DNA from 4 places in the Paenarthrobacter sp. TRD_SC_7 genome. Region 1 is predicted to be linked to each of the others. Evidence: riboswitches for the same ligand, from Rfam matches in the RefSeq annotation. Region 1 holds a riboswitch; each other region holds the start of a gene.

Region 1 (7,578 bases):
ATGGACCACGGCAGCAGCTCCTCCAGCGCATCAAGTCCGGCAGCGGCCGCGGACCATAACGCCGCCGACGTGATGTTCGCCCAGATGATGATCCCGCACCACGCCCAGGCCGTGGAGATGAGCGACATGATCCTCAAGAAGCAGGACATTCCCGCCGAAGTCACAGCCCTGGCTACCCGGATCAAGGACGCACAGGGACCGGAGATCGAAAAGATGACCGGCTGGTTGAAAGGCTGGGGCGAACCCACTCAGATGGCCGCCGGGCACAGCATGGACGGCATGATGGGCGCCGAAGACATGACCAAGCTGGAAGCCGCCCAGGGTGTTGAGGCCGCGAAGCTGTTCCTGACCCAAATGATCGCCCACCATCAAGGTGCCGTGACCATGGCCAAGACAGAAACCGCGGACGGGAAGGACACCGCAGCTGTCCAGCTCAGCAGGGACATCGTGAGCGCCCAGGAAACCGAGATCAAGGAAATGCAGACGCTGCTGGCCGCCCTCTAGCCAGCCCCACAGTGGCGCCGGCCCCCTCACCCAAAGAGGGGCCCGGTGCCCTCTGCATACCCGCCTTCCCCCCTAACCTGGAGCTTCCTATGCAATTTTTCACCACCGCGACAGCACGGACCGGCGCCCTTACGGCGGGTGCCGCGCTCCTGCTCTCCTTGGCTGCCTGCGCCCCGGCCAGCCCACAGGCTTCCACAACGCCTTCCGTCGAATTGACGGAGAAGGCCCTGCCCAGCAGCCATGTCCACGGACTGACCGTCAACGGTGACACCAGCCAGGTGCTGTTGGCCACCCACGACGGGCTGTTCGACGTCACCAAACAACCGGCCAGAAAGATCGGCGGCACGAACGACCTGATGGGTTTCACCGCCGGAGAGAACGGCGTGTTCTACGCCTCCGGTCACCCCGGCCCGGGCTCTGACCTGCCCAACCCCCTCGGTCTGCTCAAGTCCACCGACGGAGGACAAACCTGGGAGAAACTCTCACGGCAAGGCGAATCCGACTTCCACGCCCTGACCACCACCAAATCCGGGATCGTCGCCTTCGACGGGGAACTGCGCAGCAGCCCCGACGGGAAAACCTGGAACACCGTAGCGGCCATGTTCGCCCCCGCAGTCCTGGCCGGACACCCGGACAGCGACACCATACTGGGCACCACCACCGAGGGAATCCAGCGCTCCACCGACGGCGGGGCAACCTGGACCCTGGATAAGACCGGACCAGTGATTCAGTACGCCGCATTCGCCAACCCGGACGAAGCGGCAGGCGTCGCCCCTGACGGGACCACCTACTACTCGGCGGACGCCGGCAAGTCGTGGACCAAGAAAGGACGGATCGACGGTGAAGTTCTAGCCATTGCGGCCCTCAAGGGCGCCGACGGGAATCCCTGGATCTGGGCTGCCACGCCCGAAGGGATCGTTGTCTCCACCGGTGGAGGCACGAGCTACCGCCCCGCCGACGCCCCCTGACACGGGCCGACGGGGGTCGATTCCGACCGGGACCTCCGCAAGGAGGTCTCTGTCGGATTCCCCTGACCAATGCGTTCCTGGCCGCTGCTGAAACTATGGCCGCGCCGGCGGCGCTGCCGCTTGCCGGGTACGTATCGCCCTTCCGGCTTAGGGCTTTTCCGAAGTGACCTCTGAAAGGAGGAAACCTCGCCCAACAAGGGCAAGGATCCCTGCCCCGACGACGGCGACCAAGGGCGCCTTGCTGTCGTCGGGGCCGGTAGTCTGCGTCGGTGCAGTGGGCTGCGGAGGAGTTGTGGATTCCGCCTGTGTGGGTGCCGCGTCGGAGGCCGTCGAGAGAGTCGTCAGGTCCTGCCCGGAGTTGGCCGGGGCTCGGGCTGAGTCACACGAAGATATCGGGCCCGGAAGGTGCGACCTTACCCCCGCGTATGCCCTGGGTTTAAGGCCATCTACCGCATCCCGCCGCAGGGTGTGCCTCCACTTTGGGTGTCGCCATGCATCGCGCTTCACGGTATACGCCATAGTCGACGAAACGGCACGACTCTTGATGGACACGCCAATCCCATGGTAACGAAATTGTAACTTCTTACTCCTTTTGGTTAGTCTTGGATTCGTACATACCCGCCATGGGTATGCTGGCCCGTTTCGCCAAACCCCGTCGGCGGTCCATGACTTTCTAGATCCAGGCGGGGGCGGAGGACCCAACAGCGGTGCGCGTAGCACCTTGGGGTGAAGCCGGCCCTGCGATTGCCCGCCCATCGGCGGGGCAGCGGGGCGGGCCGGACAGTCCACTCGTCCGAATCCGACAGCTAACTTCGCCGGCGCCGAGAGGACCCCCGCATTGCATTTCCGTTCCCAGCACCGGCGCCGTCGCGCCGCCCCCATGTCAACTCCCACCAGCCCTGGCCGTGGGACCGCTTATCATCTTTCTTCGCTGCTTAACCGTGGCCCTCGGTTCGGTGCAGCGGCGGCAGCGACCGGCCTGATCGCCGCCTCTGTCTTATCCGCCGCGCAAGCGGAGCCCGGGAGATCTGGCGCTGCACCGAACCTTGTCCCGGCCGCTGAACCAGTCTCGGCCGCGCAGCCGATGATCGGCGCCGAAGCAGCGGCTTCCCTTTCTTTTGACCGCCCGCTCGTCGGTTCGCAGGCGGCGCCTGCTCCGGTGGCCGCCCCGCCAACAAAGGTAGAAGCAGCCCCGGCGGCTGCCGCCCCAGCCCCCGTGGTTGTCCCCCAGGCCCCGCCGGCTGAGTCTGCTCCCGGCCTCCGGGCACCTATGGCTTCGGTCAACGTCAGCTCACCCTTCGGCCTCAGGGTGAATCCGCTGACGGGAGCAACCGGAGAATGGCATACCGGGATCGACCTGACCGGAGCGTGCAGCACTCCGGTCTTCGCTGCCGGGCCAGGGACCGTCGTGGAGGCGGGCTGGAGCCAATACGGCGGGGGCAACAGGATCGTCGTTGACCACGGTAACGGACTGAAAACCACGTACAACCACCTGGCCAGCATCGGAGTCTCAGTCGGACAGGTCCTCGCCAAAGGTGCCCAGATTGCCGGGGTGGGGACGACGGGCAACTCCACCGGATGCCATCTCCATTTCGAGGTCATGGTGAACGACAAGACAGTGGATCCTGGAACGTTCATCTGAGCCGACAGTTCACCCCCGGCGGGCCGGCCGCTTCATGACCTGTGTGAGGAGCAGAGCCCATGAGCCACCGTATCAGCGCGATGATCGATGCCCACCCAAGAACGTCAGGGCTTGTGGACAAGGAGAAAGTTGGCTGAGTGTATTGCTGCCTGCTTCGAATGTGCCCAAGTATGTACTGCCTGTGCCGACGCGTGTCTTAGTGAGGAAATGGTCGCCGATCTGGTCGCCTGCATCCGCACCGACCTCGATTGCGCCGACATCTGCGCCGCGACCGGCACCATCCTCAGCCGCCAAACCGCCACCAACACCGACATCGTCAGGGCAATGCTCGAAGCGTGCCGGACCGCGTGTGGCGTCTGCGCCAAGGACTGTGAACAGCACGCGGAGATGCACGGGCATTGCACGATCTGTGCCGTGGCGTGCCGCCGTTGCGAGAACGCCTGTGCCTCCCTTTTGGAGACTCTCACATTACCGCTGGCACCTCTCAGGACTAGCAAACGCGCAGGGAGTTTTCTGCCATGGTGGGTTAGAGGGCGGAGGTTTGCGGTTGCGGCCGCAATCCGGCCATGGTGATTCCGACGAGCCGCAGCGCGGCACCAGCGTGACGGCACCCGGCTCAGCGGCCGGACAGGCTCCGGCTACCAGCCCTGGGATAGGTCACTGATGGTTCTTAGCTCTGCTCCCGGAAGTTCCTACTGACCCTTCACGTCCTTTGCTCCTTGGGCTGGATTGGCGCGGTCGCTGTTTTCGTCGTCCTCGACATTGCGAGCCTCAGCGGTGACAGCCCCGAGCTAGGCCGCCTGCTCTGGCTTGCCCTGCAAGCCACAGTCTGGTCGCTGCTCATCCCTTTGGCCCTGGGGTCCCTGCTGACCGGAACGGTCCTGGCACTTGCCACCCGGCGGGGACTCTTCCGCCACTACTGGGTTCTCCTGAAGCTCGCGCTCACCCTCATCGCCACAGTCGTCCTGGTCATGTATACGGATACCATCGAGCCGCTGGCGGACATAGCTAAATGCCCTGTCATGGCCGGCGCGCAAATGCCTTCACCGTTGCTGCACACCAGCGGAGCACTCGTGGTGCTTCTGCTGGCAACCATTCTGGCCGTCTATGAACCGCCCGGCATGACAAGCTACGGACAAAAGAAGCGCCGGACACGACTCCAACAAGTGCCATGATCGAGGCGGGAGCGCCAAACGTGCGCCAGGAAAGCAAATCGAGGCCGTGGGCTATGTCCAGGTCGCGGGCTTGCTGAATCACGGACACTGCCAGGAACCAGGTCCGATCTGCAACTACCGGAGGGCGGCTACCCTGCGCTCCGACAACTATCGGCCATAGGTGATTGACGTTGGATAACGCGGGCCGTACCATCCTGGCGCGTGTCTTGAAGCGGGGTCTTTCAAAGTTCGGACTTTCCGCCTTGAATCAGCCCATAAGCGGTTAGGAGCGGACTAAGCGAGCGATGGCCTCGGAGGCTTCCTGCAGCTTAGCCTCGGCTGCGTCTCCGCCGAGTTGGGCGGCATCGAGGACGCAGTGCTTCATGTGGTCATCGAGCAACCCCAGGGCCACACCGCGCAGGGCAGAGGTCAGCGCTGATACTTGGGTGAGAATATCAATGCAGTATTGTTCCTCATCGACCATCCGCGCGATCCCCCGCGCCTGGCCCTCTATCCGCTTGAGGCGGGCCAAGTACCGCTCCTTGTCGGTGATATAGCCGTGGTTTGCGTGGCCCTCGGCCCCTGTTTCAGAGCTGGGAGGCAGCTGTTTCGTGGTCATTCTATTCCTTGTGGGTAGCCGTAGATGGTAGTGGGTGTGGGTATCCCGTGCCGTCGCGGGAAGATCTGTTTTCCAGAGATTTCACTGTCAGATCGACCACACACCGGAACAGACAGGCCGACGCCCAGCGAATCACCTTACTTATGGTACTAGCGCGGTCCTCGTTTCCGGGCTCTACAGTCACGCTGTTGGTCCGGTTCATCCGCTTTTCCTCTTCGCTACAGGTACCCCCCAAGGGTATAACGTCGGCGATGGGGAATTCAAGACCACCCTCCTTTGTGAGCCGGACAAACGCGCCAGTCCGGCGCCGCTCGAAGCTTGTCAATTGATACCCCCATGGGGTATAGTCACGAGTAATTCAATACCCTCCCGGGGTATGGTGTTCCGGATGGCGAAAGCCGGTACGACGTGCCGCTGCCAGCTCCTCGCCACAATACGTCCGGAACCGAATTCTCAAGCAAGGAGACGATATGACTGACGTTAGCCATAGCAGCCACGGCGGTGAAGGAGCCGGCGGCCTGATGCAGTCGGAGCATGGATACACCTTGGATTTCGATTCCCAACCGCTCGGCAGCGGAACGCAGACGGTAACCTTCCGGATTGTTGGCCCGGCCGGACAGACCATGAATGAGTTCACGCCCACGCATGAGAAGGAACTGCACCTGATCGCCATCCGCCGTGACATGACTGGCTTCCAGCATGTCCACCCGATCAGGGACCAATCAGGGTTGTGGACTATCGCTCTGGACCTCACTCCTGGACCTTGGCGGATTTTCACGGACTTCCACCCGTCCGGACACCACGGGCCCATGACTTTGGGCATCGACGCCTCCGTCGCCGGCGAGTACATCCCGCAACCGCTTCCCGGTGTTGGACAGAGCGTGGACATCGGCGGCTACACCGTGACGCTTGAGGGCGGACTTGTTCCGGGTCAGGCGAGCGAACTTACATTCGGCGTCGCCAGGAACGGACAGCCGGTGACGGATCTGCAGCCATATCTTGGTGCCTTTGGGCACTTGGTGGCACTTCGCGTCGAAGACCTGGCCTATCTTCATGTCCATCCCGAGGGAGAACCTGGTGACGGAACAACCCAGCCGGGCCCGGACGTCTCATTCATGGCAGTTGCACCTTCAGCTGGTTTGTACCGTCTGCATCTGGATTTCCAGCACAAGGGCGCCGTTATTACCGCGCAGTTCACGGCGCCGGCCAAAGCGACGTCCACCGAGGGTTTTGCCGCAGGGGCCGCAACAGGTCCTGGCAAGCCCGGCGAGGAATCTCATGGCGACCATGGGAAGCATCACCACCACGCCTGACCTCCACCGTCAGCGGGGAATCCAACCGTGGTGCGCCTTCAACCTGGCCGTCGGCTGAGATCCGCCACCAATCCAGTCTCGCAGGAGGCTGAAGCCTCATTTTTCGCGGGCGGCCTCTGAGGCTGCCCCGCTGCATGGATGAAAGGAAACCCATGCGTTTGTTCGCAATCCGCGACTACCGCTATCTTTTCAGCGCCCAAGTCATCGCCTTGTTCGGCACTGGTCTGGCGACGGTGGCCCTTGGCCTGCTCGCGTACGAGTTCGCGGGCCCGCGCGCGGGCGAGGTCCTCGGGACAGCACTGACGATCAAGATGGTCCTGTACGTGATCATCGCACCTCTGGCTGCCGCATATGTCGACCGACTACCCCGCCGGGCGCTCCTTATCGCTCTCGACGTGGTTCGAGCTGCAGTGGTTCTTGCGTTGCCCTTTGTCACCGAGGTCTGGCATATCTACCTCCTGATCGGCCTCCTGCAGTCAGCTTCGGCGGCGTTCACGCCGACATTCCAAGCGGTGATACCCGACATCGTGGCCGACAAAGCCGCCTACACGCGTGCCCTGTCCGCTTCCCAGGTCGCCTACACCATGGAGAGCCTGCTCAGTCCCCTGCTTGCCGCACTCGCGCTGAGCTTCATGAGCTTCAATTGGCTTTTCCTGGGCACCTCGGTTGGATTCGTAGTCTCCGCTCTTCTCGTGATGTCGACACGCATCCCCAACGCGCAGCCAAGCGCCCACACCAAACCCTGGGACAGGGCTGCGGCCGGAATCAGAACATTCTTCAGGACACCGAGGCTGCGCGGCATCATGGCGCTGAACCTGGTTGTCGCGGCAGCGGGATCGATCGTGATCGTCAACACCGTCAACTATGTTCGCGATGAACTGGGCGGCTCCCAATCCGACGTTGCCTGGATGATGGCAGCCTCTGGTGGTGGAACTCTGCTGGCTGCGCTGGCACTCCCGCGTGTGCTGGACCGGATCACCGAGCGCACTGTCATGATGATCGGCGCCGCCATTCTCGTAGCCGGTAGTGCAGGGGCCGTTACGTTCAGTGCGGCTGGGATCGCTACCTGGGCGGGAACAGCGATCATCTGGGTGGTCATCGGTGCTGGAATGGCGATGATCATCACCCCGACGGGGAGGGTCCTCCGCGCTGCCGGCGAACCAAACCGGATACCGGAGGTCTTCGCAGCGCAATTTTCGCTCTCTCACCTAGCTTGGCTGATCACCTATCCCATTGCCGGCTGGCTCGGAACAAACGCCGGCTTGACCATAACGTGGTCTGCGCTGGCAATTCTCACTGTCACAGGAGCAGCAGCTGCCCTATACCTGTGGCCTCGCCATGATGGACACCATGACGCTGTTATTCCGAGCCCCGTGCA
Region 2 (7,578 bases), 910 kb from region 1:
ACCCAAGCCAGGGAGCCGCTGTATTGCGGTACAGCACAGATCACCCGGAGCTTTGCTCCCATGCGTTGCGCTTGTTCGGCAGCTTCGAGCACGGCCACGCGGGCTTGCTCGGAGCCGTCCACCCCCACTGCAACCACGTTTTCCACCGTGCGCGGGCCCGCCTTGGCATGCTCAGCCTTGATGTGTTTGTCCTCGGTATTCTCGCCAAGCCGGTCGGCACAATAGAGGGGAACCGTCACCGTGGGACATTTGGCGTGGGCGGGCAAGGCACTGCTCACCGAGCCAAGCAGGCGCCCAACGAACCCGCCGCGGCCCCGGCTACCGAATACAAGGAGGGCCGCCTCCGCGGAAAGGTCCAACAGGACACCTGCGGCATCGCCGTTCTCGACCGAAGCATCAACGTCGATGGCATAACCGGAGACCTTTTCCAGGGCCTGCCGAACGATCGCGTCCGCGCCCTCGCGGATCACGGAATCGTCAACTGTTGCGTAGCCACCATCCAGCCCCGAGGCGGCGAAGATGGGAACGGAGTAAGCCGTGACGATATGCAGGGGAAGTTGCCGACGCTCTGCCTCCCGCGCGGCCCAAACCAAGGCACATTGACCGTGCTCTGAACCGTCCACTCCCACGACGATGCCGCCTGGTTCCACGGCCTGATCCAGGCCGTCCTGTGGCTCTTCACTGTGTCTGCCGTGCTGGTCCATTGGGGGCCTGCCTCTCCACCTACTGCTTGATGTTCCGGCTATTCTGCCAGAGGTTCTCCGCGTCGGATTCCCTGACTGTTTCATTGTCAATGGCCGGAGCAGGAGAAACTCGGAAATTTCTCCTCCCAGTGCCCACTATTCTCGGTCAACAGTGGCGAATCAAGGCGACATCGGGCTATGTGCATAACGGTCCGGGCTCGGTTCCCGTCGGCCCACATTGCGCTGCGGAGGAACATCCAAAACGCGCCGTCCGGGAGGCTATCCATGGCCGAAAAAGTTCGGTAGTGTTCGAGTCACCGAATGGCCGGCAATCGTGTCTCACGACACACACTCCGGCCATTTATTTGCGGCCGCTTGGGGAACTCGGACGCGATCCCACGCGATGCCGCAAGGCACACACGTCAAGGAGGAACCAAGCAGTGTCACACACGCCTGATTCCGGCACGGAACGCACCACAACCGTGGTCATCGGGGCCGGCTTGTCCGGCTTGGCAGTTGCCAGCGAGCTCAGCCGCTACGGCGTGGGCTCAATCGTCGTAGACGGGTTTGGGGCCTTGTCCACTACAGGACCCTCCGTCCATACAGGGATGCTTCAACGCACCGATGCCGCAGATCCCGCAGCAATGCAGCAACGCAACGAGATCCTCCGCCACCTGCGGAACTACGCGGCCAACCATCAGCTGGACGTTCGCAGCACCACCCGTGCCGTCCGCCTTGATTTCTTGGGGTCAGACCCCTCCCGGCAAATCGGATACGGGCTGGCAGCCAGCATGACGACAGCGGGACTGAGGACCGGGCTTCACGTATCCGGCCCGCGCGAATCCACCCCTCGCCAATGGGCCGTCCACACAGCCAACGGTGTCCTCCTGGCGGACCACGTAGTAGTGACCCGCTGCGCCCAAAGCCAGTTGCGCCGCATGCTCGCCGAACTTGGGATAGCCGTGGGCCAGAACTTTGCGGCAGCCATGCGGGCACTGGGGATGCACCTTGTGGGCGTTGGGGATCTTATTACCCCGTCGCCCAAGGAAGTGCTCCGGCAAGCCAAAGCAGTTGGCCAGGCTATTTCATCCAAGGTAGCCCTGCCAGCAGCTCCCGGCATCGCTCTCGCCTAGCGCAGCGCAGCGCAGCACCAACAAGCACGGTACCTACACAGGCCTGACTCCCGCACCGGCCCGCCGCCAACGCGACCTGCCGATCCGCCGTCGTACTTAACTTTTTAGAACAGAACTTAACGCCAAAGGCCGGCGCCTCCGAAGACATTTGTCTTTGAAGGCACCGGCCTTTGAGCTGAAGCGTGAGGCTTATGCGCCTGCGCGTACGTAGGTCAGGGGACCCGTTGCGGTCAGCCAGCTGATCGGGTGGATGCCCGTCTGGTTGCCGTTGATGCCACCGCTGATGGCCTGGCCGTTGCCGATGTAGATGGCAACGTGGCCGGACTGGACAATCATGTCGCCAGGCTGGGGAGCGCTGACAACCTTGCCGTAGTTCATGAACTGCATCGGACCGAGGTCACCAACAGGGATGCCTGCAGAGCCGAGGGCCTTTTCGACCATGGCGGTGCAGTCTTGGAAGACACCGATCTGAGCGTAAGCCGAAGCAACCATGGCAGCGTTGACGCCACCGACTGCGGGGGCAGCAGCTGCAGGAGCGGCAGCCACAGGAGCAGCAGCAACCGCAGCCTTGGCGGCGACGGGAGCTGTTGCAGCAGCAGTGGTGACGGCTGCCTTCTTGGCCACGGGGGCCGCAACAACGGGAGCCGGCTTTTCGATGACCGGAGCTGCTACGGAAGCAACAGCCGGACGCTCGAAGTTGACGGTAGCCGTTGCCAGAGCGGTGACAACCTTGGTGGGTGCCTCGGATACGGTCTCAGCGACCGTTGCGGGACTGGAGTCGCGCTGAACCGGGGCCTCAGCTGCGTGAGCAGCAATGGAACCGGTCAAAACGAGGCCCGAGGCTGCTGCGATAACAGCTGCCTGGCGGCCAGCGCCGGAAGCGTTGCTGGCAACTGCCTTCGAGATGGAGATGAACGGATTAGGACGTACGCTGTCCGCCTTACGACGGCCGCGAAGAATGCGTGAAGACATGAAAGAGCCTCTCCCGATGCCTGCGAGGTTAGCTGTCGGATTCGGATGGGAGTCACCCGGCCACTATCCCCCGCTGTTCAGCGGAAGCTTCGTGACTTCACCCCAAGGCGCGCTCGAAAGCGGCCTAAATTGGGTTCCCCGTCTCTGCCGTAGGTTTGTCTGCGAACGGATTCCGGACTGCGGCAGAGCTAGGCAATCAGGCCGGAAGTGCCCGCTACGTGGAACAGGCACAGGTACTACCGTACGCGATGATTCCGCCGAAGTCACATTTAAGTAACGGGAACGGCGCTTCTGGCGTGTCGCGGTAACCGTTTCGAGATATTCGCAGGTACGTAGAAAACCGCGTTATTCCGCGGGAGTATCGCCGTCGGGGCCATTGGATGCGGCGAGTTTCTTCCGGGCGGTAACGGCAAGGTAAATAACGAGACCGGCAGCCACAACAGCCAACCCCACAATGCTCCACGGGAAGGGCTGGGAGGCGTCCGCTGCCGGCTCGCTGTTACCTGTTCCCGGAGCGGCGGTACCCGCCGTCGGTACTGCGGCTGACGGGGCTGACACCGTCGGTGAGGCACCAGCCGGGCCGCTGGCCGTCGTCGTGCTTCCTGCAGCGGCTGTGAACGTGAAGGTGCCCTCGATGGGGTGGGAATCGGAGCTGACCACCCGCCATACCACCGTGTACTCAGCTGCGGGAGCACCCTCGCGAAGCTTCTGAACGGCTTGGTTGTCGATGATTTCGACAGGACCGTCCGCCCAGTTCTCGCCGCCGGCGGTCACAGTTACTCCGGAACCGATCGCGAGCGGACGGTTGTTGAACGTGATGGAGACCGACGCCGGGACTTCCGCAATGCTGGCACCGTTGGCTGGCGTGGTTGATTCGGCGACGTCGTGCGCAGACGCCGGAGCCGCGGAAAGCAGCAGGGCGGATGCGAAAGCAAGGGCGGCGACGACGGCGGCCAGAAGCGGGCGGATGGTACGCATGGGGCGGTTTCTCCTAGTGTTGGCTTCCTTACAGACTAGGCGAATCGTTCGGAGGGCCCACACCGGACAACATAGGATTTGAGAGCAAACTCCCCTCGATCCCCGGAGACCTTCATGCTGAAACAAGGTTCTGCAGTCGACCGTTACTTCAAGATCTCCAAACGTGGATCCACGTACTCGCGGGAAATCCGTGGCGGCTTCGCGACCTTCTTCGCCATGAGCTACATCGTGGTCCTGAATCCACTGATCCTCTCCGGACCTGACTCGAGTGGAGCCTCCCTGGGCTTCACGGCCGTGGCCGCCACTACGGCTTTCGTCGCGGGCATCCTGACCATCCTTATGGGCGCATGGGCCAAGCACCCGTTTGCCGTGGCCACAGGCCTGGGCGTCAACGCCTTCGTCGCTGTCACAGTGGCCTCCCATCCTGGGCTGACTTGGCCGGACATGATGGGGCTCGTGGTGCTTTCCGGCATCACCATGCTCATCCTGGTGCTCACCGGCTTCCGCACCGCCGTGTTCAGGGCCGTGCCTGAAGCCCTGAAGACGGCGATTGTTGTGGGCATTGGACTCTTCATTGCACTCATCGGCTTGGTCAACGCCGGTTTCGTCCGCCGCATCCCCGACGCCGCCGGCACCACCGTTCCGCTGGGCCTGGGCGTGGATGGCAAGCTCATGGGCTGGCCGACGCTCGTCTTCGCCGTCGGCCTGATCCTGACCATCGCGCTGGTGGTCCGCAAGGTCCGCGGGGCGATCCTGATCGGGATTATCGTGTCCACGGCGCTGGCTGCGCTCCTTGAATTTACGCTGCACATCGGCCCGAGTTTTGACGGCGAAACAGTCAACCCGCGTGGCTGGTCCCTCGTTGCGCCAACCCTCTCAGAGTGGGGCGCTCCTGATCTTTCCCTGATCGGCAAGGCGAACCCGTTCGGCGCGTTCGAACACCTTGGTTTCATTGCCGCTGCGCTGCTGGCGTTCGTGATCCTTCTGAGCATCTTCTTCGACGCCATGGGCACCATGGTGGGCCTGGCCAACGAGGCCGGAACCGTGGACGAGAACGGCAACATCCCCAACGTAGACCGCGTCCTGCAAGTGGATGCGCTCGGGGCGATCGTGGGTGGCGGGGCCTCGGTTTCCTCCAACCAGATCTTCGTCGAGTCCGGTGCAGGCATCGGCGAAGGCGCCCGCACCGGACTCGCATCCATCGTCACCGGCGTGCTTTTCCTGGTGGCCATGTTCTTCACTCCGCTCATCAACCTCGTGCCGTTTGAGGCCGTGGCTCCCGCGCTGGTGGTTGTGGGCTTCATGATGGTCTCCCAGGTGGGCAAGATCGACTGGCAGGACTGGGGCGTCGGCATTCCTGCGTTCCTGACCATCGCCCTCATGCCGTTCACGTACTCGATTGCCAACGGCCTCGGCGCCGGCTTCATCTCCTACGTCCTGATCCGCACATTCCAGGGCCGCGCACGCGAAGTCCACCCCTTGATGTGGGCTGTGGCTGCCGCGTTCCTGCTGTTCTTCGGCATCGGAACTGTGGAGGAGTTGCTGGGCGTCAAGTAGATCCTCGCCGAGATGACATTTGATGCCAATGTTTGGCGCGAACATTGTCATTAAATGCCATCTCGCGGCGTCTACGGGGGCGTGATTCCGGGGTTCCAGACACACCCTTTACGACATGGCTGGTTTTAGGACTCCGCCTCGGGTGTGCTTGAAGCATGGGACCTAAAACCACCACCAACCTCACCGTAGATGTCTCCCCTGCCCCATGGACAGGTCGTTTCGATGGCGATGGCGCCGGGCACCGCCGGTGGTGGCAAGCCGTAGAACCCCACACCGCGTCCGCCGCCGCAGCAGCCTCGCGACCCGCCGTCGTGCTCGGTTTCTGCAGCGATGCCGGCGTCCTCCGCAACCAAGGGCGGGTGGGCGCTGCAACCGCTCCCTCCGCTATCCGCTCGGCGCTGGGTCCGCTGGCGTTCCACCTTGATCGTGACGTGTTCGACGCCGGTGATGTAGTCGTGGAGGACGACTCACTGGAGGCCGGCCAGGAGCGCGCCGGACGCGCCATTTCCGGACTGCTCGACGCCGACAACCTCACCGTTGTGCTGGGCGGCGGACACGAGACCGCGTTCGCCAGCTATCTTGGCGTGGCCGGTTCTGACGCGGTTCGCGGCAAGCGTCTGGGTGTGCTGAACCTGGACGCCCACTTTGACCTGCGGGACGAGCCGACGCCGAGCTCAGGCACGCCGTTCCTGCAGATGGCCCACGCGGAAAGCGCCGCTGGGCGCGAACTGCAGTACGCCGTCGTCGGAATTTCGGAGCCCAACAACACCCGAACGCTCTTCAACACCGCCCAGCGTTTGGGCGTGAAGTACCTGCTTGATGAGCTGTGCACGCCGGAAGCAGTGGAAGTCTTCGTTGCTGACTTCCTGGCCGGTGTGGATGTGCTGTACCTGACCATCGATCTGGACGTGATGCCGGCGTCAGTGGCGCCCGGGGTGAGCGCGCCCGCTGCCTACGGTGTGCCGCTGCCGGTGATCAGCGCGATCTGCCGCCAGGTAGCTGCGAGCGGCAAACTGCTGCACCTGGACGTGGCCGAGCTGAATCCGGAGTTCGACATTGATTCCCGGACCGCCAAAGTCGCGGCACGGTTGGTAAACACACTCCTCGCGTAGCCTTCCCGGGCCCTTTCCCGGCCGGCTTCCTCCGCTTAGCCTGTGTGGAGGAAAGGATGCCGATGCGCACACCTCTTGTGCAGGAAAAGTGGGCCTGGGTCGCGGGGCTGGCGACCGTTGCCCTCGGCTTGACCGCGCACATGGTCGCTGGCGGCAGCGCGCCGGCCATACCCCTCCTCCTGGCTTTCGCCGCACTCTGCTGCCTGGCCGCCCAACTGGTTGCCCGCTGGGTGCGCGGGCCCTTGTTGTTGCTGCTCCTTTCCGGGCTCGCCCAGCAGTTGCTGCATTTGGGTCTTGACGCCTTTGGAGGGTACTTCCCCGGCAGCGGGTTCCTGGATCACTTGCACAGCGGCCCGTTGGACGTGCCCGCAGAAGCCGGAGCCACCCCAGGCGGCGGCTCGGTCCACCTCATGCTCTACACGCACATGGCAGCGGCCATCCTCACGGTCCTTGTAGCATCCGGCGTCACAAAGCTGGCCGGACGTGCGTCATTGGCGGCAACCAAAAGCAATACAGCGTAGCCCTGCGAAAGCCAGGGAAATGAACTTTGTTCGCGCCGCATCCGGACGCCTAGTGTCGTTTGCACGTGGTGTACCCGAGAGGCCAGGGAGCTGCCTGCAAAGCAGCGCACGCGGGTTCGAATCCCGCCACCACGTCTTGGGGGCACAACCTCCCCGCGAGTTGGCATTTAGTGCCGATGTTCCGCTCAAACATTGGCGTTAAGTGCCATCTCGCGGCGGGTTTAAGCGATCATGAAAGCATGTCACCCAGGGTGGAGCCGGCGGACGGATTCCTGACCGACTACTACGAGCACGTGTCCGAGGACGACGCGCGCAACTACACCCCGGAGACGCTGCTGGAGCGGGCCCGCTACCACCGGTCTTTGGCGGAACGCCGCGAACCCGGGCAGGCGGTGATCGGCGTACTCAACGAGTCCGATGCCAGCGTTGTCGCGATCGTCACCGATGACATGCCGTACCTTCTCCCCTCCGTCACCGCAGAGATCGCCCGGGACACCGCTTCGCTCCGGCTCCTGGTCCACCCGACGTTCAGCGTCGACCGCGACCCTGCCACTCACCGCTTGACCGAAATCCACAGGGCACCACACCGCTCGGGGTTGCCTACCGGCGTCGAACCTTCCGC
Region 3 (7,578 bases), 150 kb from region 1:
CGTCAGGGGCCGCCGCCGCGCGTCCGGCCCCGCTGCTGAGCTGCGGCCAGCCACCGTCGTAACGGAGATCCGGCCTCGCGACACCGAGCGTCAGGTGCGCCGCCGTAAGAGCCCGTTGCGCCAGGTTGCCGATTTCGCCGCTGCCAGCGGCGTCGGGCAGAAGGCTGGTGTTGCGCTTGCCGCCACCGGACTTGCCTTGACTGTCGGCCTGCCTGCCACAAGTCCCGTCATGGCAACCTCGGAATCAGGCCAGACTGAGTCTGCCCTCGCCGTAGCCGCCCCTGCCGGCAGCCAGCCCGAGGTCTCCGCCGCCGCGTCCGCCAAGATTGACTTCAGCCGAGCCGCCGTGGCTACTGCAGCCGACCCCGACGGGAAGCTGAAGCAGTTGCTCAGTGCGCAGTCGGCCGGGAGCATCCAGCGTGCCTCATCCGTCGGCACCATGGCCAGCCCCCTTGACACGCTCACCACGGCATCCCCTTTTGGTTACCGCATCAGCCCCCTCACGGGTGGTGCCGGTGATTTCCACCGCGGCCAGGACTTCGTTGCGCAGTGCGGCACGGCTGTGCACGCGGCAGCCACCGGCAAGGTCACTTTCGCCGGATGGCACGAATACGGCGGAGGCAACCGCGTGGTCGTGGACCACGGCAACGGCCTCGAGACCACGTACAACCACCTTTCGTCCTTCACCGTCAAGGTTGGCCAGACCGTCAACCGCGGCGATACCGTCGCCCTGAGCGGCACCACGGGCGCTTCCACCGGCTGCCACCTCCACTTTGAGGTCCAGGTCAACGGTGAAGTGGTAGACCCCATGGGCTGGCTCTAAAAGCCAGTTGATGGTTGCCTCTCGCATTCGCGGGACGCCCCGTGACCTGAATGTGACATTCGCGTTCAACTGTTGTAGCGTACAGAGCGCATCGGCTTTTTAGGGGGCCGGTGCACTTGAGTGGATTGCCTAGCTCTGCCACCACTCAAGGTCCGTTCGCATAAATCGTCTGGCAGGGGCGGGGGAACCACTTCTGGTCTTCGAAAGAAGGCCTTGGGGTTAAGTCGCAAAGCTTCCTTGGAAGCAGCGCCGCCGGATGACTCCCATCCGAATCCGACAGCTCACCTCGCAGGCATTGGGAGAGGCTACCTACGTGTCATCACGCACTACCCCTGCGCGCCATCGCGCCCAAACGGTTCGTACGAACCCGTTGAACACTCTTTCCAAGGCTGTTTCATCCAACGCAGGAACCGTGGGCCGCCAGGCCGCCGTCCTGGCAGCAGCCTCAGGCCTCGTCCTCACAGTGGGCGTACCGGCACAAGCAGCAGACGCCGACGTTTCCAAGTCGGAAGCCTCCAGCACCCAACAGCTGGTTGTTACTGCAGTGGTCACCGCAGCGCCAACAGCAACCGTTTCCTTCGAGAGCCCCACCGTGGCTACCAAGGCAGCCCCCAAGGTAGTCCAGCGCGCAGCGCGGGTTACCGAGCGTGCAGCGGCCACCACCAGCGAAGAAACCGCCGAAGCAGTCTCCGCAAAGTCCTCCAAGGCCAAGGATTCGGCTTCCAGTGCCGCTGCCTCCGGTCTTGCCGCCATTGCTTACACCGGCATCGGTTCGCCCTACGTTTGGGGCGGAACCACACCCAACGGTTGGGATTGCTCAGGCTTTACCCAGTGGGTCTATGCACAGGCCGGCATCAGCATCCCCCGCGTCAACGCCTGGACGGCCATGACGCCCACCAGCAGTCCTGCTCCCGGCGACCTCGTCATGCAGAACGGCGGAGCCCACGTGGGCATCTACGTCGGCAACGGCATGATGATCAGCGCTTTGAACCCCGGTCAAGGAACGCTGCTGCACTCTGTAGCGTCCACCGGCACCTCCTCGTTCTACACCCTCCGCTAGAGAAATAATCCGGTTCGGGGTCGGCCGGCATGCCCCCAATGCTGGCCAGCCCACTACCCGCGTGCACCCCCAACTGCACTCGGATACGAAAAGAGAAAATCATGACCAGTGCAAACAAGATTGCACGGCACCGCGCTGAGGCCCCTAAGACCAGCTCGCTTGCCGTCATCGCCAAGGCCGTAAGCAACAACGCCGGTGGCGTGGGCCGCCAGGCAGCAGTTATTGCCGCAGCTTCAGGCCTGGTCCTGACCAGTGGCATCGCCGCCAACGCTGCCGACACCAACGTGGATCGTGACTCCACGTCCACGTCCACTCTGGACGTGCAGTCGGTAGTCCAGGCCACCATCGCCGCGGACTCCACTGTGGCAATCTCCTACGAGCGCCCCGTGGTCACCACGGTGGAAGCCCCGGCTCCCGTGGTGGTGGAAGAAGCTCCGGCCAAGGTTGAAGCCAAGGTTGAATCCAAAGCGGCAACGGCGGTTACCGCCAACGCCGCTCCGGCAGCCAACGCGACCGTTGCCGTCAGCAGCGCAACCCCCGCTCCGGCAGCCCCGGCGGCTTCCAGCGGCCTCGGCGCAGCAATCGCTGCAGCTGCTTACGCCCAGCTCGGCGTGACCCAGGACTGCACCATGCTGGTGACCAACTCCCTGGCTGCCGTGGGCATCAACTTCCACGACTGGCCCGCCGGCTATCTCTCCCTGGGCCGCACCGTCAGTGCAGCAGAAGCCCAGCCCGGCGACCTCGCCTACTACGCCAACGGTGGTTTGGCTGGACAGGCCCACATCGCTGTCTACGTCGGCAACGGCCAGGCAGTGCACGGTGGATGGAACGGATCCACCACGGCACTTTTCAGCGCCAACGTCGGCTCCGGCCCGGTTTTCATCCGCGTCAACGGCTGATCCACATCGCGCAAGAACACCCCGCAGGCTTCGGCCGGCGGGGTGTTCTGCTTTAACTGCTACCCGTATTCGTCCACGCCACACCAATTGCCTGGCGACACCCACATCCGAGCGTCGCCGGCCCGTGTGGTTGGCACCAGAGAATGTGAGTGGCGTCAGTCGCGGTAGCAGGTGAGGCGGCTCTATGGGTTCGACGACGGCGTTCGGGTGGGTGCCGCCGTCGGACGTTGGCGGGTGGTTGGCTCGTGGAAGCGGGCGGCCGCCACCCACTTTGGTTCTGAAAGCCTTCCGACACGCGGCGAACAAGGTGTGTCGGTCCAGATCTGCCCCTCAAAGTAGGTGGTGGCGACACGCAGAGGGGCCCCGATTTCCGCCACATCCCTTAACCGCGCATGAACTCTTGCCGACACCGCACGCGAAACGACAGAAAAATTCGTTGATACGGCATATAAGTGCTTACCCTTGTGTTGTCGATCCACAGCCCGTACATGCAGAGGGCAGCCGGCCCTCGTGCCCCTGACGGGTGCGGCCGTGAAGAGGTACGTGCATGCGCACACTCGTTCTGAATGCTGGATATGAACCGCTGGCGGTAATAACATTCCGCCGGGCGCTGGTCCTTGTGCTGACTGGGAAAGCTAGCGTAGTGGCCGAAGGCGACGAGCCTGTCGTCGGGCCACAGGAGATTCTCGGAAGACCTTCCGTGATCCTCCTCAACCGCTATATCCGTCCCCGGTACAACAGGATTACCGCCGTGAGTCGCCGCGGGGTCCTTCGCCGCGACGGCCATCGCTGCGCCTACTGCGGGAAAACAGCGCACACCATAGACCACGTCCACCCCAAATCCAGGGGCGGCGCGGATTCCTGGGAAAACCTGGTTGCGGCGTGCTTGAAATGCAATAACGCCAAGAGCGACCACACGCTGGCAGAAATGGGTTGGAAACTCCGTTTCACGCCCGGCGTGCCCCAGGGAACCATGTGGCAGATCAAGGAACTCGAGAAACCTGCGCCGGACTGGGACCCGTTCCTGTTGCCGGAATCCGCTGCCTGATCGATTTCTGCTGGTCTCCGTCCGTCCCGGGTAATCTGGGCGGATGGAGTTCAATGCCGTGATTTTGGCGGGTGGCCGGGCCACCCGTCTCGGTGGCGTGCCCAAGCCATCGTTGAAGTACGACGGCGACACGCTCCTTTCGCATGCCCTGCAGGCTGCCCGGGGTGCTTCGGCGGTGGTTGTGGTGGGGCCGGACGCTCCCAACGATGAGCCAAAGGACAGGGGACCACTGCCGAGCGGTGTCTTGAGGGCTCGGGAGGAACCGGCATTCGCCGGGCCGGCCGCGGCAATTGCGGCCGGCATGGCTGCGCTGCAGAGGAGTGGTTCGAACACCCTGTGGACGCTCGTGCTGGCATGCGATATGCCGCATGCTTCCCGTGGTGTTGACCTCCTTTGGGATGCCCTTGAAGCAAATCCCGGAGTGGAAGGGGCGATGGCAGTTTCCGGGGACGGGCGGAAGCAGCCACTCCTGGGGGCCTACAGTACAGCGGCTCTGGAAAGGGAAGTGGCCGTAGCTTCCGAAGGCTCGGGGTTAACGAACTCTTCAGTGTTCCGGCTGCTTGCTAGGCTGAACGTGCTGGACGTGGCCGTCCCCGCGGGGTCCACCGATGATGTGGATACGTGGGAGGACGCCGCGGCCTTGGGCATTGACTACGAGTTGGAGGCGGACGTGAAAAGCCAGGAAGAGACGCTCGAGGAATGGTGCCGCACGCTGCTGCAGGCTTTCGAGCTTGAGGGTGTGGAAGTGGACGTCAATGAGGTCCTGGCGGTCGCAGGAGTGGCGGCGCATTCAGTAGTGCGCCCAGCGGCGCCCCTGACCACGTTCATTGCCGGATACGCGGCAGGCATGGCCCGCGGGATCGGCCAGGCCAGCGATGATGCATCCATGAATGCCGCACTGGACCTGGCACGCAAAGTTGCCAAGGAGTACTCGGAGTCCGGGACTGACCGAGAATGACAGAGGCCCCCGCAGAGGGCCATCACGCGGCACACACATGGCATGAGGCCCGGCAGCGAGCATTCGAGGTTGCTGCTCCCATCCCGCCAGGCCCCGTGCCGCTCAGTTCTGCCCTCGGGCGCACCTTGGCTTCGGATGCCTTGGCCGTGCAGGACATGCCCCACTATGCTTCGTCCGCCATGGACGGATGGGCCGTCAACGGCAGTGGCCCATGGATCCTCAGCGAGCCCGGACAGCGGCTGGCACCGCACCAGGCGAGCCCCATTGTCACCGGCGGGCTGATACCGCCCGGCGCCAAGGCAGTACTGCGCAGCGAAAGCGGTGTTATCACCACGGACGACGACGGCCTGCCGGTTCTTGCGCTGGGCGGCACCGCCAAACCGGGGGAGCCCCGCAACGGCCAACACATCCGTAAAGCTGCAGAAGAGGCTGCTGAGGGTGATGTCCTGCTCAAGGCAGGGACGGTGCTGAATCCGGCACACATTGCCTTGGCAGCGCTTGCTGGCCTGGACCACGTGGACGTGCTCGGCAAACCGCTGGTTCGGTTCCTCCTGACGGGTTCGGAAGTCGTTGCCCAGGGTGTTCCCTTGCCTGGACAGGTCAGGGACACCTTCGGCCCGCAATTGGGCGCCGTCGTCGAACTTTTGGGCGGCATCGCGGGCGAGCAGCTCAAAGTGGGCGACAGCTACGAGGACTGGATTGCCGCACTCCAGGACACCGAGCCGATACTGGACGAGCTGACGCCCGACGGCCCCTACGTCGAAACGGAGCCGCCGGCAGACGTCGTCATTACTACAGGCGGCACAGGACGGTCGGGGACCGACCATTTCCGCAAAGCCGTGGCAGAGCTTGGCGGCAGTTTGCTGATCGATGGAATTGCCATGCGCCCGGGACATCCCGCCGTGCTGGCGGAGCTGCCGGACGGTCGGTTCGTGCTGGGACTGCCGGGAAATCCTCTCGCCGCGATGATGGCGTTGTTTACTGTGGGCGCACCCCTGCTTGCTGCTTTGGGCCATGGTCGCTTGGAAGAGGTGGGTGAAGTTCCCTGTGGATCGACAATCGACGCGGACCCCGGACGGACCCGTCTGATGCCTTTCAAGCTGGTGTATGGATTGGCATCGCCAGCGCAGCATGCCGGCCCCGGAATGATGCGTGGCCTGGCAGGTGCGGACGGGGTGATGGTGGTGCCACCCCATGGAGTCCAATTAGGCGAGATGGTCCCCGCCTTCGCGTTACCTTGGGGCAAACCGTTGCCCGTGCCGAAGGCACCGGAGGACAAAACCGGCAAAGCCGCGCCCAGGCAACGACGGAAGGCGCCTTCGGGTCCTGTGGACTGGAGTGCGTTGGGCGCGTGAGGGGTGCCGTGATCGGCTTTGGGCTTGGTGACAAAGTGCAATGATGGATTCATGAACAGGCATGCTCCAGAACAGGACATCAACGAAGATGACCTGCAAATCCACCCGCCCAAACAAGCCGCGGCCGGCCTCAAAGCTGTCACGGTTGCCCTTGAACGCGGTTACGCCCAAGCCGGAGTAACCCGTACGGTCCGTTCCATGCTCCGGGTCAACCAGCATGATGGCTTTGACTGCCCGGGGTGTGCATGGCCGGAATCGATCACCGGCAGGCGCAGTCCCGCAGAGTTTTGCGAGAACGGTGCCAAGGCGATCGCCGAGGAAAGCACCACCCGTACAGTCGGTGCCGAATTCTGGGCGAAACATTCTCTGGCAGACCTGGAAGACAAGACGGAGTACTGGCTGGGGAGCCAGGGAAGACTCTCCGAGCCCGTGGTTATCAGGCCGGGTGACACTCACTACTCGCCGATCAGTTGGACCGAGGCTTTCGCCCTGATCGGTGAGCACATCAATGCCACTACACCTGACAAGTGCGTGTTCTACACCTCCGGCCGGACGGCCAACGAGACCGCCTTCATGTACCAGCTATTTGCGCGAAGCCTCGGCACCAACAACCTTCCCGACTGCTCCAACATGTGCCATGAGTCCTCAGGCAGTGCCCTCAACCCGACCATCGGAATCGGCAAAGGCACTGTTTCCCTGGAGGACATCCACCATGCGGAGCTTGTTCTGGTGGTTGGCCAAAATCCTGGAACCAACCACCCCCGAATGCTGTCCGCCCTCCGTGACTGTAAGAACAACGGCGGAAAGATTGTTGCGGTTAACCCGCTTCCCGAAGCGGGCCTCTTGAACTTCAAGGACCCGCAGTCACTTAATGGTGTGATCGGCGGCGGCACCACCATCGCGGACGAGTTCCTGCAAATCAAGGTGGGTGGCGATCTCGCGCTGTTCCAAGCACTGGGACACCTGCTCCTGGAGGAAGAGAAGCGCAACCCGGGGACCGTCGTCGACCATTCCTTCATTGAGCAGCAGACCGAAGGTTTCGCTGCCTACAAGGAAGCGCGTTCGGCATTGGACTGGGACGAAACCGAGCGGGCTACCGGGCTGACCCGGGCAGAAATCACCAAGGCTGCCGAAATGATGGCTGCCTCGAAAGCAACCATCATTTGCTGGGCGCTCGGGCTGACGCAGCAACCGCACTCGGTGGATACCCTGCGTGAAATCATTAACCTGCTGCTCCTCCAGGGAAACTTCGGCAAGCGTGGGGCGGGTGCTTGTCCGGTCCGTGGCCACTCAAATGTTCAAGGCGACCGCACCATGGGCATCTGGGAGAAGCCCAAGGAATCCTTCCTGGCCGCGTTGGACAAAGAATTCGGTTTCCACATGCCGCGGGATCATGGCTACGACTCGGTGGAAACCCAGCACGCCCTGGAAAAGG
Region 4 (7,578 bases), 440 kb from region 1:
GTGGCCGATGCCGAGCAGGTCCGCCACCGTCGAGTCAGTAATGAGGGTGAGTGCCTGCGGAAGGTAGCCGACGTCGCCGCTGGTGGATACAGCTCCACCCGTCGGGGTGAGGATCCCGGCAATGAGGCGCAGTAACGTTGATTTTCCGGCGCCGTTGGACCCCACCAGGCCTGTGCGGCCAGTTCCGAAAGTTCCGGAGATTCCGGCCAAGGCAGTGGTGCCGTCCGGCCATTGAAGGCGTACGTCGGTCAGGGTGATGGACGGGTTTTTTGATGTAGACATGATGCTCCGAGGCTCCAGTGGTTTCAGCGAATGCGCTGCAACCACCGGCCCACAAAGGGCATCAGGGAAAGGTCAGCGCACGGTTGGCGTCGTGAAACCTGAAATGCCCGTCAAAACATCGGCCTAACACTGGGGAATAGAGGACTACAGTGTTGCAAAAGCACCCAACAAAGGCAACTTTGCGGGCCAGATGGCCTAGGGGCGGGGGACCTTGAAGTGCGTCAGCCTGGCATCCTGCCCATCGAGCTCAGCCCACGACTTTTCCGTTTCCATTACCGTCAACGCACTCGTTGGGTAGCGGGTTGCAGCATCCATGTAAGCGTCGTGGTCCGAATCGCGGGAAGCCAGATGCATGGCAAGATCCTGAACTCCGGGCATATGCGAGATCACCATCAACGTGGTCACGGTGTCGGGAACGTGGTTGATGACCGTCAACATCCGGTTGGCCGAGGCGGAGTACAAGCCGTCCTCAAGTTTGGGCGTCGGTGCCTTGTCCCCCAACTCATCGCACACCCAGGTGCAGGTCTGCCGGGTCCTCAACGCTGACGAACACAGGATAAAGTCGGGCACAACACCCTGTTTGAGCAACCACTTCCCAGCCAACGGAGCCTCCCGGTGCCCACGCTCCTCCAAGGGACGCTCATGATCAGGCACACCCATGGGCCAATCGGCCTTGGCATGCCGCATGATCACCAGGCGCTTAATGTGATGGTCACTCATAACCCAACCCTATCCGCCGCAGACCCCCGAGGCTTCCTGCGGGCCGCCGTCACCAACTTTGAATTCGCGGCAACCACGACACGCGGTGAAGCAGGCGTGTCCAAGGTATTTGACGGCCAATGTGGGTGATGGCAGCACCGGCGCCGGAAGCGCCCGCCGCTGAATCACCCCGCGAACGCGAAAGCGCCCGCCCTTACAGGACAGGCGCTTTCGGCGTAGTGCTACTTAGATCGAGTATTCGGGTGCTGCCCAAACGATAACTTCGGGGTGCTCGTAGAAGCGGTAACCCTGGCCGCGGACCGTGCGGACGGTGTTGGCGAGGCGGCCCAGCTTGGAGCGGAGGCGGCGGATGTGGACGTCGATGGTGCGCTCGTTGGGTACCTCTTCGGCATTGCGCCAGAGGCCCTCGAGCAATTCGTCGCGGCCAACCGTGCGGGTGCCGTTCTCGACGAGGTAGTTGAGAAGCTCGAATTCCTTGAACGTCAGGTTCAGCGATTCGCCGTCGAGGTGCACTTCGCGCCGGGCGAGGTCGATCAGCACGCCGGACGGACGGGATTCCTGCTGGGGCGCCGGGCGTGCGGCTTCAGTGCGCTGGCGTGCGGCAACGGTGGGGTCGCCGAAGGTGGAACGCACGACGTCGAGCGCGGACCCGGGTGCCCCTGCGGGGGCAACTGCGACGGCGGCGTAGCTTTCAGCGCCGGTCACGAGGGATTGCGCGTAGGCCCGGATTTCCTGGGCCAGCTTGGCGATGGAGGTTCCTGCAGCTGCTGCGGTTTCTTCGTCAATGCCCATGTAGAGGACGAAGCCGCGGGCGACGTTGTCGTTGGCAACGGGGCGGAGCTTGTCCGACTGCGCAATCACAGGAGTGGGGGCCGTCATGGGTGCCGGCTCTGCGGTGGGGACTGCGCGCAACTGGCCGTAGGAGTTGGGGTTGTAGCCCTGCGGCACGTATCCGGGCGCCTGCTGACCAGCCCCTTGCGGAGCGGGAGAGTAGCCTGGACGGCTGCCGAAGCCGGGGCGAAGCCCTGCGTTTGACGCGGCCTTGTTGGCGTTACGGACGGAGATGTGGACGTATCCAGATGCAACTGACATGGAGTGCTTACCTCAAAAGTGAATAGCCGTCATCGCGGCTTCGAATGCTGGTTGTCCCCGCAATGAGTTTGGGGAGGGGCGCCCAACGCTGGGCTAGGGGGCGAATGCCTGAAACTTCTTGGGGTGGAAAGTTAGGCTTGCATTCGACAACAGCGGTCATCATGGCCAGCGGGTGTGCTGGGCCAGGTTGCTGCGGCTGCAGGTGCTGTTGAGTTCTTGTTCACATTGGAAGTGTGCAACGTAACAATGGCAACACGCAAGTAACAAAGCGCGGAACCGTCCACATTTTGAGACGCGGAGGTCTATTGTGCTGCAAATCACAATTCAGTGGAGGTCATAAATGAACACCATTTCATTCGGCTGGAGTAGGAAATCTTCGCACTTCAGTGAATTATCTTCGGCGAGGTCGGCATCCTGCGCACCTCACTTCCAAGGAACTCCCTCCACACTGAATCTCACGATCTGAAACACTTGTTGTCCAATCGTAGGTATCCCCCCTCGCCGATTTTCTGCCCCAAAGTCTGCTACAAGCTGTAGAACACAACGAAATCGGCGCACAAGGTGCCTCCGCAAGAGCGTGTGCAGGTGCTCCCACCTCGCTAGTGTGGACTTCACAGCGTCCTCACAGGACGTGCAAAGCGTCGGCTTACCGGCAGAAGGGAAAGTTGTCCCATGGCCTCCTCGCACTCCATGACCAACAACCTTCCCCAGCTGACCCACCCGGACGGCTCTCCAATCCGCGCCCTGGTGGTGGATGACGAACCCAGCCTCGCCGAGCTGATGAGCATGGGCCTGCGCATGGCGGGCTGGTCCGTTGCCGTAGCCGGCGATGGTCCGGAAGCAGTGAGCCTTGCCAAGGACTTCCGGCCCGACGTGCTGGTCCTCGATGTCATGCTGCCCGGTTTCGACGGCGTCGAGGTCCTGAACCGCATCCGCACTTTCGCCCCGGAAGTTCCCGCCCTGTTCCTCACCGCAAAGGACGCTGTGCAGGACCGCATCGTGGGACTCGCAGCGGGTGGGGACGACTACGTCACCAAACCCTTCAGCATGGAGGAAGTCCTCCTTCGCCTTCACCGGCTGGTCCAGCGTTCCGGCGTGGCAGCCATGGACACAGCAGAGCTGGCGGTGGGAGACCTCACCCTGAATGTGGACACCCGCGAAGTGACACGCGCCGGCGAGGATATTCCCCTCACAGCCACGCAGTTTGAGCTTTTGCGATACCTCATGGAGAACCCGAAACGAGTGGTAAGCAAAGCCCAGATCCTGGACCGTGTGTGGGACTACGACTTCGGCGGACAGGCCAACATCGTGGAGCTTTACATCTCCTACCTGCGCAAAAAGATCGAAGCGAACCACCCGCCCATGATCCACACCATTCGCGGTGCCGGATACGTTATCAAGCCTGCGGACTAAGCGTTGAGCAAACGTTCGGGAGTGGCCAATAAGCCACCGCGAAGTTGGCTCAACCCGTCCACCTGGCATTTGCGCACACGGCTGGTCCTGGTGGCTATGGCCCTGTTGATCGCGATTTGCGGTGCCGTGGGAGTGGTCAGCTACGCCTCCATGGACATGTTTTTCAACAAGCAGCTCGACAGGCAGTTGGAGCAGGCGTCCAGCCGCGCGAACAGCTTCGGCAGGCCGCCGTCGAACTTTCCCTCCTCCCCCTCAGGTAGGCCTGACCCGCTGGAGGCCAGAGGCCAGGCGGCGGGGACACTCAACGCGAGGATCGACGGATCCAGCGTGCGAAGCTCAGGTCTGATCGACGCCCAAGGCAACCGCGTCGCCCTCTCTGACGACGACGAGCAGGTTCTGCTCTCCCTCCCCGGGGACAACGGCCCTGTTGACCGATCATTCTCCAACGGCGACTACCGGCTCGTGGCAGTCGAAACTGCTTTCGGCGACGTGATCGTGACAGGGTTGCCGCTTGCGGACAAGCAAAGTGCCGAGGCCTCGCTGGTGTGGACCATGGTGCTGGTTTCGCTGGGCGGGTTGGTCTTGATCGGTCTGGCAGGCACAGTCATTATCCGCCGCACCATGCGGCCGCTTGAGCAGCTCTCCGAGGTGGCCACGAAGGTTTCGCGCCTGCCTCTCGACGCCGGCGACGTGGCACTTGCGGTGCGCGTACCGCCGTCGGCCTCCCATCCCGGAACGGAAGTGGGCAGCGTTGGGTATGCCCTGAATCAAATGCTGAACAACGTCTCCAGCGCCCTCGAAGCCCGGCAGGAAAGCGAAACCAAAGTGCGTCAGTTCGTTGCAGATGCTTCGCACGAGCTGAGGACGCCTCTGACTGCCATCCGCGGCTACACGGAGCTGCTGAGGATGACCGAGAACTTCACCGAGGACGGCCGTAAATCCTTGGCGCGCGTCCAGAGCCAATCCGAGCGCATGACCACCCTGGTGGAGGACCTCCTGCTTCTGGCAAGGCTGGATGAAGGGCAGCCGGTGAAGGTTGAGCCCGTGGACCTGACACATCTGGTGATCGAGACCGTCAGCGACGAGAAGGTCATGGCTCCGGACCACATCTGGCAGCTCCAGCTGCCCGATGAGCCCATCACCGTTCGCGGCGATGCCACCCAACTTCACCAGGTGCTGGCCAATTTGCTGTCCAACGCCCGAAAGCACACCAACCCGGGCACGACTGTGGTCACCGGCGTCATGCTCTCCGCAGACGGCAGCGCGGTGGTCACCGTGACGGACAACGGGCCCGGCATCCCTGAAGATTTCCAAGGCCGGATCTTCTCCCGGTTTGCCCGTGCTGATGCCGCAAGATCGGGGTCTGAGGGCACCTCCGGACTCGGCTTGTCTATCGTTGAATCCATCGTTTCAGCGCATGGCGGCAGCGTGGAAATGACCTCACGGCCGGGACACACGGAATTCGCCCTGCGACTCCCCACCGTCAGCAGCGAGGGTCCGTAACGAATTGAGCAAGGCGACTCACCGGCGTCGTGATCTCTGTTACCTAAATGTGACTTCTGCGGAAACCTCCTGTACCGTCGAAAGGGTGGGTCGTCCCTAGCAGGCCCACATCCGGGATGCGCCGAGCTCTGCCACTTCCCGGAGTCCGTTCTTTCTCCGAGGCAGAGACGGGGGACCCAGAGTCTCCGGGCCAGGCCTTTTTGGCCGGCCCTTGGGGTGAAGCCGCAGCATGATGCGCGGCCGGATGACCTCATCCGAACCCGACAGCTAACTCCGCAGGCGCTGAGAGGTAATCACATGTCTGAATTTAACGATCAGACGCGCCCTTCCGCGCGTCACCGCGACGAACACAACGCACCGCTCACCAAGTCGCAGTCCGTCCTCAAGAACGCAGCCCGCCAGGGTAAGTCCGGCCACCGCATGTCCGTAGTAGCCGGTGTCGTGGCAGCTGCACTGGGCGTTGCATCGCTCGGAACTGCCGCAAACGCCGCATTGACCCTCCCCGAGGCGAGCCGCGTAGCCGGAACCCAGGCCAGCGCCCAGGTCAACGCCAACAAGTCGGCTGAGATCTCCGCTTCCCTGAATGCTGCCGCCAAAAAGGGCGCAGCCGACAGGGCCGCTGCGGACAAGGCAGCTGCTGAGAAGGCTGCCGCTGATCAGGCAGCAGCCGCGCAGGCCGCGGCCGAAAAGGCTGCCGCTGATCAGGCAGCAGCCCAAGCCGCAGCTGAGAAGGCTGCTGCCGACGCTGCTGCCAAGCAAGCTGCCGACGCCGCTGCTGCCGCTGCCGCCGCGGAAGCCGCAGCAGCTGCCGCAGCTCCGAAAGCTGTAGACGACCCCGCTGCTGCCAAGGCGTACGCACTGAGCATCCTTGGCAACTACGGCTGGGGCCCGGGCGAGATGACTGCCCTGAACACGCTGTGGGAGAAGGAATCGAACTGGAAGACCACGGCGATGAACGCTTCCAGCGGCGCCTACGGCATCGTCCAGTCCCTGCCTGCTTCCAAGATGGCTACCGTTGGTCCTGACTGGGAAACCAACTACCAGACCCAGATCAAGTGGGGCCTGAACTACATCAAGGAGCGCTACGGATCCCCGTCCGCCGCTCTGGGCTTCCACTTGGCCAACAACTGGTACTAAGCCGGACTGCTTGATTGCCGCGCCCGTTGCCGCCGTTCGCACCAGTACCCACTGGAGCGGATGGCGGCAACGGGCGCGGCTTTGCCGTTTCACCATGGGTCCGCCGCCGAAGAACGCTACGTCTCCGGTTCGGCCTCCACCGCACCCCGCACGGCTGCGATGGAGGCGGCGACATCGCCTGCGTCCGTGGTCCAATTGCTCACGGAGATCCGCAAAATCTCCCGGCCCCGCCACGCCGAACCGGACATCCATACCGCTCCCTCAGCCATGAGCCGCTGGGTGATGCGGTGTGTGCGATCGTCACTGCCGAAGCTCACCGAAACTTGCGTGAACACGACGTCGTTGAGGACTTCCACACCGGGGATCGCGGCGAGGCCCTCAGCCAAAGCACGGGCATTTGCTGCCAGGCGCTCAACCATGGAAATCACGCCGTCCCGGCCCAGCTGCCTGAGTGCGGCCCAGACCGGAATGCCCCGGGCGCGGCGGGACATCTCCGGAACTTTCTCGAAGGGATCCCCAGGCCCGGCATCCGTGGCAATGAGGTAACTCGTGTGGACACTGAAGGCACGCCTCAGGACTTCCGGGCGGGCAACGATTGCCAGCCCACAGTCGTAGGGGACGTTAAGGGTTTTATGGGCGTCGGTTGCCCACGAATCCGCGTCCTCCACACCTGCCAGCCGGCCTCGCAGCTTCGGGCTCACCGCGGCCCACAAACCAAATGCGCCATCCACGTGCACCCACGCCCCGCGATCGTGGGCCACAGCTATTGCTCCCTCCATGGGATCGAATGCGCCGGAGTGCAGATTGCCCGCCTGCAGGCAGACCAACGACGGGCCGGGCTGCTGATCCATGGCATCGGCCAGCGCATCGGGAAGGATCCGTCCTTCGTCATCGGCGTCTACAGGGACGCATGCACCCAATCCGAGGTACCGCAACGCAAGATCCACTGCGGCATGGCGTTCCCGGCCGGCAAACGTGGTGATGCGTGGTGCGCCACTGAGGCCAAGCGCCTCAAGGTCCCAGCCTGCCTCGTCCATCAGGTACTGACGGCCCGCAGCCAGTCCAACAAAGTTGGCGGTGGTGGCGCCTGTGGTGAATCCGACGTCGGCGGTGGCGGGCAGATGCAGGAGATCCAAAAGCCAGGCGGCGGCAGATTCCTCGATGGCAGCGGCCGCGGGGGTGGCGAACCGGAGCCCGGTGTTCTGGTCCCAGGCGGAGACAAGCCAATCGGCTGCCATGGCGGCGGGCAGGGTACCGCCCATCACCCACCCAAAGAACCGTCCGGACTGGATAGCCATCAAGCCGGGCTCGGCCAGCGCTGCGAGTTCGTCCACCACCTCCGCAGCATCGGTGGCTTCGTCGGGGAGACGCGGCAGGATGCTCTTGGCCACCTGGTCGGCGTCGGACGAAGGGCGGACAGAACGGGTGGGA

Evidence for each region. A riboswitch is a leader RNA that binds a small molecule or an ion and turns the genes downstream of it on or off. The one in region 1 is predicted to bind cyclic di-AMP.
Region 2: another riboswitch for cyclic di-AMP. It lies ahead of AC0J5Z_RS00070 (NlpC/P60 family protein); the one in region 1 lies ahead of AC0J5Z_RS17885 (M23 family metallopeptidase).
Region 3: another riboswitch for cyclic di-AMP. It lies ahead of AC0J5Z_RS18595 (C40 family peptidase); the one in region 1 lies ahead of AC0J5Z_RS17885 (M23 family metallopeptidase).
Region 4: another riboswitch for cyclic di-AMP. It lies ahead of AC0J5Z_RS19940 (aggregation-promoting factor C-terminal-like domain-containing protein); the one in region 1 lies ahead of AC0J5Z_RS17885 (M23 family metallopeptidase).

What each region holds. Positions count from the first base shown of each region.
Region 1 covers NZ_CM149587.1:3,758,848-3,766,425, forward strand. The annotation lists gene AC0J5Z_RS17875 (DUF305 domain-containing protein) at 1-504, shown strand, start outside; gene AC0J5Z_RS17880 (F510_1955 family glycosylhydrolase) at 594-1,472, shown strand; cyclic di-AMP (ydaO/yuaA leader) riboswitch at 2,134-2,305, shown strand; gene AC0J5Z_RS17885 (M23 family metallopeptidase) at 2,353-3,114, shown strand; partial or broken gene AC0J5Z_RS17890 (four-helix bundle copper-binding protein) at 3,174-3,579, shown strand; gene AC0J5Z_RS17895 (DUF2269 domain-containing protein) at 3,834-4,289, shown strand; gene AC0J5Z_RS17900 (metal-sensitive transcriptional regulator) at 4,552-4,887, opposite strand; gene AC0J5Z_RS17905 (hypothetical protein) at 5,358-6,200, shown strand; gene AC0J5Z_RS17910 (MFS transporter) at 6,353-7,578, shown strand, end outside.
Region 2 covers NZ_CM149587.1:9,365-16,942, forward strand. The annotation lists gene AC0J5Z_RS00060 (universal stress protein) at 1-704, opposite strand, end outside; gene AC0J5Z_RS00065 (FAD-binding protein) at 1,124-1,816, shown strand; gene AC0J5Z_RS00070 (NlpC/P60 family protein) at 2,006-2,788, opposite strand; cyclic di-AMP (ydaO/yuaA leader) riboswitch at 2,792-2,959, opposite strand; gene AC0J5Z_RS00075 (copper resistance CopC family protein) at 3,134-3,766, opposite strand; gene AC0J5Z_RS00080 (NCS2 family permease) at 3,881-5,323, shown strand; gene hutG (formimidoylglutamase) at 5,479-6,435, shown strand; gene AC0J5Z_RS00090 (hypothetical protein) at 6,498-6,956, shown strand; tRNA gene AC0J5Z_RS00095 (tRNA-Cys) at 7,021-7,091, shown strand; gene AC0J5Z_RS00100 (NAD-glutamate dehydrogenase) at 7,196-7,578, shown strand, end outside.
Region 3 covers NZ_CM149587.1:3,904,510-3,912,087, reverse strand. The annotation lists gene AC0J5Z_RS18600 (M23 family metallopeptidase) at 1-823, shown strand, start outside; cyclic di-AMP (ydaO/yuaA leader) riboswitch at 971-1,132, shown strand; gene AC0J5Z_RS18595 (C40 family peptidase) at 1,137-1,883, shown strand; gene AC0J5Z_RS18590 (NlpC/P60 family protein) at 1,985-2,782, shown strand; gene AC0J5Z_RS18585 (HNH endonuclease) at 3,330-3,830, shown strand; gene AC0J5Z_RS18580 (NTP transferase domain-containing protein) at 3,874-4,788, shown strand; gene AC0J5Z_RS18575 (molybdopterin molybdotransferase MoeA) at 4,785-6,143, shown strand; gene AC0J5Z_RS18570 (FdhF/YdeP family oxidoreductase) at 6,195-7,578, shown strand, end outside.
Region 4 covers NZ_CM149587.1:4,199,516-4,207,093, forward strand. The annotation lists gene AC0J5Z_RS19915 (ABC-F family ATP-binding cassette domain-containing protein) at 1-282, opposite strand, end outside; gene AC0J5Z_RS19920 (SixA phosphatase family protein) at 478-1,002, opposite strand; gene AC0J5Z_RS19925 (winged helix-turn-helix domain-containing protein) at 1,228-2,094, opposite strand; gene AC0J5Z_RS19930 (response regulator transcription factor) at 2,767-3,507, shown strand; gene AC0J5Z_RS19935 (sensor histidine kinase) at 3,511-5,010, shown strand; cyclic di-AMP (ydaO/yuaA leader) riboswitch at 5,144-5,304, shown strand; gene AC0J5Z_RS19940 (aggregation-promoting factor C-terminal-like domain-containing protein) at 5,308-6,147, shown strand; gene AC0J5Z_RS19945 (pyridoxal phosphate-dependent decarboxylase family protein) at 6,264-7,578, opposite strand, start outside.